One region of the Sporosarcina sp. Y352 genome, then DNA from elsewhere that is predicted to be linked to it. Evidence: riboswitches for the same ligand, from Rfam matches in the RefSeq annotation. Region 1 holds a riboswitch; the other holds the start of a gene.

Region 1 (4,618 bases):
TTCTCTAAAAGGTAGTTCGCAATGATTGATGTCTTGTAGGCTGCACATCAGTGGCAACGACTACAGGACGTCCCACCCTAGTCGATGATTTTCTGGACTAGCTGCTCAAACACCTGACTGTCGTGAACATTTCATCTTCATTCGATATCGCAATCCAAAGTAAAGGGTGTTTCCTAAATGACTAATCTTTGGATAGATAAAATAATTCTGTTTTAACTCGGCGTCCTTCTTATCACCGGTATTCAGAGTATCGAATCACAAGCTAATTCTATATTCCTCCTATACTTTTACTTCGCTAACAAACTCAGCAGATTCATCCAATAAATAAAACAGCTTTTACGGTCTTCATTATCATCCCGTAAATCCACATCTACAGCCACCCTAACCTTGAGAGTTTTGGCAGTTACCTTTAGTGGTTGTAAATGTCTAATTGATTCCTTAATAATGATTAGATGCTCATTGAAATGTTTACCGCTCCACTTTAAATATATGAGCAAATCATTTACATCTCCACGCAATACATATACATAGATTGGCCAGCCTTGAAATTGGATCACCCCACTGAATGGTTCTAGTGTTGGCAAAATTTTAGATTCCGGAAAATGTTGAAACAATTGAAAAAACAGAAGTCGTTTTAAAACATCCTCCGCTTTGTATCCAACCCAATAATTACTTTCGTAACAGTCATTCAACCCAGCAACGACTGCCCCGCTTATTCCGAGTGTGTAAATTGGTATGACCTGCTTGTTTCGATGAATTTCATGACGAACGATTTTCTTCTCTGAAACCATACGTTTTAATCGTTTCTTATCCAAAGAAAATAACCGGGAGAGTTGTGTTCCCCCGATTAATCCCACTGCCGCTAGTGCCTCTAATGCTTTTCGTTCTTTCGGTGATTCTCCGTTTACATAGTTTGAGCGCTTTATATTCGATGGGATACGTGTCCAGTGTAGCGACCAATCGTGTGATAAAGAATACGGACTAAGTGTCATTGTTATTTCCTCCTCTGATAAAAATTAAAAAGAACCGCTATGTATGCAAAAAACATACATAGCAGTTCTATCTTCCCTTAACACCTTTACACAATTAATTCTCTATTGAAAAAGACAATAACAATTGTACATAGAGATATGACTGTAAAAAAACCAAGTGCAATAATCTGCCTATTTCTATTTTCATTCAAGTTACTTCTTTCTTTAAAAACAATAATTAGTGCTGCTATTACTGAGATAATGAAGAACAATAAATTACTAAGCAGTCCTGTAAATAACATAGTTAAAATAATGACACTATAGAATATAGCTAGAATCCAATAGATAAAATCAATCCCCCTAGCAGTAACTTAAGAAGCCAGCAACTTATCAAATATAGCTCCTATATTAAGATACGTCCAAGACTAATGAGAAGTTTCATTTATTGGTAATAAACTGCTTTGCATTAGGTCACACGGAGAAATTGAAACTGATTTAATCGATGGTCAAAATATTAAATTCCAATCAAACCATCTAACGATGATATTCTTAATTATAAGTTTCAAGTTACTCTTAATCGAAGAGCTTGCACTGTGGCATCATTGTATGAAGTGATGTTCCCACGTTCTTACCCGATCAGTGCAATGCACAGTTGAAAAATAATTATTACCTATCGCTAGACTTGGGGCTGTTCACCCACCTCCATTACAGAGGTTTCACACTCGTTAGTGAAAAAAAAGAGTATTCATTTAAATTAGTAAGCTCCTATAAAATAACTAGTAGCAAAAGTCCTATCAATTAATAATTGCTATCTGATTTCTACCACCTTCTTTTGCTTTATATAAAGCATTGTCTGCCTTTTCAATAAACTCCTCCGCGGTATCCCCATTGTAAAAAGATACTCCAATGCTGATTGTAAAATGAATACGTTCATTTTTATAAATGAACTCTGATTTCTCAACAGCCTCACGTATACGTTCTGATATTATTAGCCCTTCAGCAACTTCGGTGTTTGGTAGAATAACTGCAAATTCTTCTCCGCCAAAACGAACGAAGACATCAAAGTTTCTTACGTTATTGCTAATAATACTTGAAGTATGCCTAAGAGCTTCATCCCCACATTGATGACCATAATTATCATTAACTTCTTTGAAATGGTCTATGTCTAACATCATAAAAACTAAAGAACTGTTCGTCCTTTTATAAATAGGAATAGATTTTTCCATAAAAAGCTCTAAATATCTTCGATTATAAATACCAGTTAATGAATCTGTAATGGTAAGCTCTTCTACTTTTAGAAATAATTTATAAGACTTGTTTACGAAGTATCCAATAGCTAGAGTAATAGACCAATTAATGAGCGAACCTAAAATAAGTGCATTGATTTCGCTATTATCAGGGTTAATTTTCTGACCAAACTCTGTTATGTACTTCAAAAAGCTATAAAAGACTCCGGACCCTATAATTACTTTCCATTTAGGATACATATTCATAATCATAATAATCGGAATCAGAGAGAGTGACCATATAAATGGATAATGGCTTCTCGCATACTCACTTATAGTCGTATCAATAAGAACTAGGGCAACCGTAAATAAAAAAATAATAATTAATGAGTATTTAAAACGTTTTTCTTTCAATTACCTTCCTTACCCCTTTCGGTAACCCAGCCGTCATAGCTTAATGCTTTAGACCTGTGGTTTTGCGTCATTACCTTTCGATAACTTTGCCTTTTTCAATAGAGTTGCTAAGTATATAAGTATACAACAGTTAGATACTTCCAATGTTAACTAAATTACCTGATTTTCATCTGTGTCCAGTGTCTCTTAATGAACTAAAGCTGCTAGTTAGCTGAAGATGTTGTTATTACTTTATTGTAATTTAAATTCCTATATTTGTAACCCAGCATCTTTATAGTTATTTCATTCTTCACTCAATTATGACATCAGTTATGAAACGTGTTCTGATGGATAACAACAAAGTAACTTTATTTGGTCTCTAAAGCAATAAAGTTGAAGAAGCCTTATACAACTACACTCAATAGGGTAAGAAATTTATCTTTCACGGCGTATAATAGTTAAACTGTTCATTAAGCATTTTGGCTTTCTATCCTCATTAACTGTTCTATTAATTTCTGTTAATTCACAAATTCCTAGGCTAATTCATACATTAGTCAAAGAACGGAGTTGATTTTCATGGTGATATGGATTGACGTGTCTACTTCACAACATCAATTAAAACTTTTTGATAGAAACAGGCTTATAAAAGCTTACCCAATTGGAGTTGGAAAAATATTGTCACCGACACCTTCTGGGACATACACGATCATCAATAAACAACGTAATCCCGGAGGTCCATTTGGAGTGCTTTGGATGGGATTATCAAAGCCTCATTACGGTATACACGGCACAAGTAGCCCAGCTTCAATCGGTAAGAATGTCTCACGTGGATGTATTAGAATGTTTAATAATGATGTTCTAGAATTATCATCTAGAGTTCCAATAGGTACAAGGGTTGTCATTCATAAATGACTCTGTTATCCTCGTATCCTTTACTGCATAGTTTGTGTATACTGCCAAATACCCCCACGTTTATCAATCGCCAGGTTCGACAATACTGCTGCTACACCATTAAGGTGACTGTGTCTAAGGCCGCGGAATTGCAATCAGCGGTCTTATTGCTCACAAAACTTCATTACATACTCAACCTCCCGTTCGACATCCTCAACAATAGAAGAGATGTTTCAAGCACGACAAAACCCAGCTCGATTAATTCCGCTGGGCTTTGTTTTGCTACAAGGGCTTCGACTTCAGGGTAGATATACAGCTTATTTCTACAGATTTTAGCTTTGAAGAACATGATTTGATTTCTCCCTTCCGTAAAAAGACAATAAAAATAACACGTTCCATTCATTGGCAGAATGAATGGAACGTGTTTTGTGTCAAATAGATTATTTAAAATCTTACTTGTTCGAGTAATCGAAAGCCAATTAGTTGAACAAAGAATTCGGTTACTGAACTGGTTTGTATATGTAATACACCTCTGGTTGACATAACGCCACTTTTCATTTCCGAACTTTTATTGCGATAATGACTGAAATCACAAGCATAACTAGATAGAACAAGAAAGGTATGTGACCATAGAAATAAGTAATAGCTGCTCCAGATAGAATTCCTAAAAGTAAAAAAAGATAGAGAATTTTAATAAATATTTCACCTCCAAATTAATTTAGATGAATCATTCACCTCTATTAACAGTTATCACCAACCATAATACGCATTTATTTGTAATCAAAAAGCTTCCTGAAAAAAGATTCATTTTGCTGATACCGTGCATGAACATGTAAAATAAGTAGCCTACTCCTAAGGGACTCGTTAACATCCCCTGTACATTGGCCCCGCGGTTTAATTCATATTCTACTTTTACCTCACGACTGTCTTTCATCACCCATTGATACTTTTCTAAATCAATCATAATATCGTTACTGGATAGTAGGAACGGAAGATGCCGGATATTTACATGTAATTGGTCTACCTCCCCAGTGTAATCAGACACCTGAGAAGATTGTCCATATCAAATTTTACTAATGGTTATTTATGAGTGTTTAGAGTCGCTAATTAATGACTTTTCCGCTCATAAACCCTTTA
Region 2 (3,475 bases), on a different contig from region 1:
AAACATTCGAAAAGCTTCCCGTGCATGATGTTTCATGCCTAGGCAGCTTTTTCATTTTTCGTGGAGACATTCTCTATTAACTTAGACATCCCGCTCGAACCAACCGCCCGAAGTCTCGCGAGCACCGCTCGAATCCTCCATGCGACCGCTCAAACTCTCTCGCGCATCACCCGAATCCACCTCACTAACTTTGAAGAAAAAGAAGCGTGGTAGTAAACACATAACAAGAATTAAAAGACTATATCACAATCAAACTTCACGGATAACAAATAACGAAAACAAAAAAATCCCCCTACGCCACGAATGACACAAAGGGACTTGTCCTATTCCGGTATAATCTAAATCGTTTTGGAACCAGACACCCAATTCTAAACCGGCACTTCATGCTTATATTGCACAAATCCTGTTTCGTTCGCATAGAGCGCGGCCTGTGTACGATCACAAAGGTCCAATTTTGATAAGACTTGGCTGACATGTTTTTTTACTGTGTTTTCCGAGATGTATAGACTCTGGGCTATTTGTCTATTCGAAAATCCAATTCCGATTTTTTGCAATACCTCTCTCTCTTTAGAGGTAAGGAGACTCACGAGGCTGTTATCCATTCGTGGTTTCTTCTGTGACTGCATCAGCAGATCTATGATATCCGGGTCGTAATACTTCCTTCCCCTATGAACCATTTGAATTGCATAAATGAGCTCATCTGGATGTGATTCAAGCGATATATAGGCGTCCACATCCGTTTCCTTTGCGCGTTCGAAAGACAACAATTCTATCGAATAAGTAAGGATGGCGAACTTGCAGGTGCAACCTACTTGTCTTGCTTCGGTAATCACTTCTAATCCACACTCTTTTCCTAATTGAAAATCAATAATAGTCAAATCTGGTTTTTCTCTCTGAATCAGAATAAGTGCTTCTTGCTTGTTGCTAGCTTCCCCAGTTACCTCCATTGTATCCTGCAGTGATAGAATCGAGATTAACCCTTTACGAATGATTGTTTGATCGTACACCAATACAATTTTCATCAAAAGTATAGCCTCCTCCCATAGATTAAAGAGCACATTTCATTAAAGACGTTCAACTGAAATGAGGCCGGTTGCACCACTGACTCCATACATCCAAGGTGCCCAGATAAGGATGTACTTCTTAGTCTCCCAATTAAGAACAGTTCCCATTAGTAGTAAACGCGTTTTATTGAATTCTATGTCGGTTATCCAGGGTCGGTGAGCACTTTCTTACTTGTTGTTTGGTCGAATCATAACACATAGGTACTATGGAGAACTAGTAAGAATATTCTATCAAATTGAGCGCTAAATTGAATGGTACAAAAGTATGACATAGAAATTATTAAAAAGTAGAATGCTAGTATGCAGAAAAAATCACCCATTTGGGGGGAGAAGAATCACAATATTCTGTTTATACTGAACGTAGTTCCACTTTCGCAGACACTAAAGTCTAAAGGAGGAGATGACCGGCTTAGGAGACACGTAAATCTGAAAAGGAAGATTTATTGAAAAAATTGCATTGTACTTCTTTAACCGCTTCTTGCAAGTTGAGGGGCGAAGATTGTAAAGAGCGATTCAGTCAAAAACGTCTATGTAGAAATGTAGTAAATGGAATTTGTCAATAGCTGTCGAACTATGAAAATGTTGCGTGCAATCAAGGTTGCTTTATCAAAAGTAAAAGAAAACTCATGCCTAACAACGAAGATAAGAGTAGACTCTTCCAAGACGCAGAAAAGAACATAGTACAAGCATTCAATATAGGTAAAAAAATACAAAAAAATGGAGGAAACTAAAATGACTATTAAAAAGAAGCTAGCAATGGGTATCGCAACTGGAGCATTGGCTGTAAGTATGATCGGTGGAGGAACATTTGCTTATTTCAATGATGTGGAAGTAAATAAGAGCAGTTTTGCAGCAGGTACATTGGATATTAATGTTGCAGGTAATGATAAAGACTTTGCAATTATTGATGTGGGCAATCTAAAACCAGGGGATCATATGCTACGTACATTTAAACTTAATAACACCGGCAGCCTAGACGTAGCCAAGGTATTGTTGACATCCGCTTATGCAGTCACTGATGCGAATGGTAATAATGCTGGCGCAGACTTTGGTGAACATATTCAGGTTAAGTTCCTTGTCAATAATGACAAAAGGTCTGAGGTTCTTTATGAAACTACTTTAAAGAACCTAAGTTCAACAGATGTTACTGATAGAAATCTGTTGGGATGGAGGCTTGGCGGAGAAAATGATGGACTAAGGGCGAATTCATCCGATACGCTTACAGTTATGTTCGAATTTATTGACAATGGTCAGGATCAAAATGTTTTCCAAGGAGATTCTCTAAAGCTTGACTGGACGTTTGACGCAAAGCAGACAGCTGGAACATTGAGATAACATATATCCCGGGAGGAGAGCACTTCTCCTCCTTCATTTTATTTCATCAGATTGCCGGTGCTATTCCTTATATATATTTCTCTATATATAACTTTTTTATATGTTGAGAAATATATTTAAGATAGTTCTAGCGATATTACTATGAAAGGCGGGATAGGTTTGGGAATCAAGCGAATGTCAACATTCAAGGAAAAGAATCTAAGTCTTTTATTAGTCTCAAAAATAGCACTCATATGTTATGTAACCATTTTTGGCACTAGTTATATGTCGTCTGACACGTCCGCATTTCTTAGTAGTCAGTCAGAAGTCTCCCAGACAATCACTGCTGGTGTATGGGAAGTTCCGGTAGTTCTTAATGAATGCGGCGAGGAAATTATGATTGACCCCGAGCAAAATGATGACAAGCCGAAGGAGGAAAATGGTAAAGATACGGTATCGATCGAGGAAATCAGGGTTGACTGCGAGAATAACGATGAGGAGCCTAAGGTAGAAGACGAATCAAGCGATGTCAACTGCAAGGGCGAAGATCATAATTCTTTGGGAGAAAACGAACAAGATGCTGTATCAAGCGAGATAACCAAGGTCGACTGCAAGAATAAAGAGGATGAACCTAAGAAAGAAATTGAAAAGGATACCATCACAGAAGATGAAGATATGAAAGTGGAGAAAGAAAACGAAAATAAAGCGGATTCAGATGCTGACACAGTGGTGGAGCAGGAAACTCCTGTAAATAACGTTGAACAGCAGAAAGGCGAGGAAGTACAGAAACCGGTTATTCAGGATTCTGCGGAAAGTAAGGCTCCAGAAGAAAGCGCTGAAACAGTAACTGAAATAAATGCTGTTGTAGAACCAGAAAAAATCATAGAGGAAGCAGAGGGTGATACAAATGAGAAAACAGAAGGAGAGTCAAATGAAAAAACGGAGAATAATGAAGGCGATAAATAGCCTCATCTCCGGCATATTGATGGTTCTGCTGATTAGTGTAGCTTCCGTTGTGGTCATCACGAAAATCTCTGGTGGCGAGCCGGAACTTTTCGGTTACCAATTAAAAACAGTTCTGTCGGGATCCATGGAGC

What was found. Region 1 has a riboswitch for cyclic di-GMP ahead of AC1TO6_RS05580 (GGDEF domain-containing protein). Riboswitches for the same ligand answer to the same signal wherever they lie in the genome.
Region 2: it holds a riboswitch for cyclic di-GMP, as region 1 does, so the genes downstream of both, AC1TO6_RS14835 (LuxR C-terminal-related transcriptional regulator) here and AC1TO6_RS05580 (GGDEF domain-containing protein) in region 1, are expected to answer to the same signal.

Annotation. Positions count from the first base shown of each region.
Region 1 covers NZ_JBXCJE010000003.1:7,275-11,892, forward strand. Annotated here, with positions in the region: partial or broken gene AC1TO6_RS05570 (IS5/IS1182 family transposase) at 1-131, opposite strand, end outside; gene AC1TO6_RS05575 (hypothetical protein) at 288-992, opposite strand; gene AC1TO6_RS05580 (GGDEF domain-containing protein) at 1,766-2,611, opposite strand; cyclic di-GMP riboswitch class I at 2,629-2,712, opposite strand; gene AC1TO6_RS05585 (L,D-transpeptidase) at 3,167-3,502, shown strand; gene AC1TO6_RS05590 (hypothetical protein) at 3,666-3,830, opposite strand.
Region 2 covers NZ_JBXCJE010000009.1:35,562-39,036, forward strand. Annotated here, with positions in the region: gene AC1TO6_RS14835 (LuxR C-terminal-related transcriptional regulator) at 369-1,022, opposite strand; cyclic di-GMP riboswitch class II at 1,079-1,160, opposite strand; gene AC1TO6_RS14840 (TasA family protein) at 1,797-2,399, shown strand; gene AC1TO6_RS14845 (hypothetical protein) at 2,559-3,344, shown strand; gene sipW (signal peptidase I SipW) at 3,310-3,475, shown strand, end outside.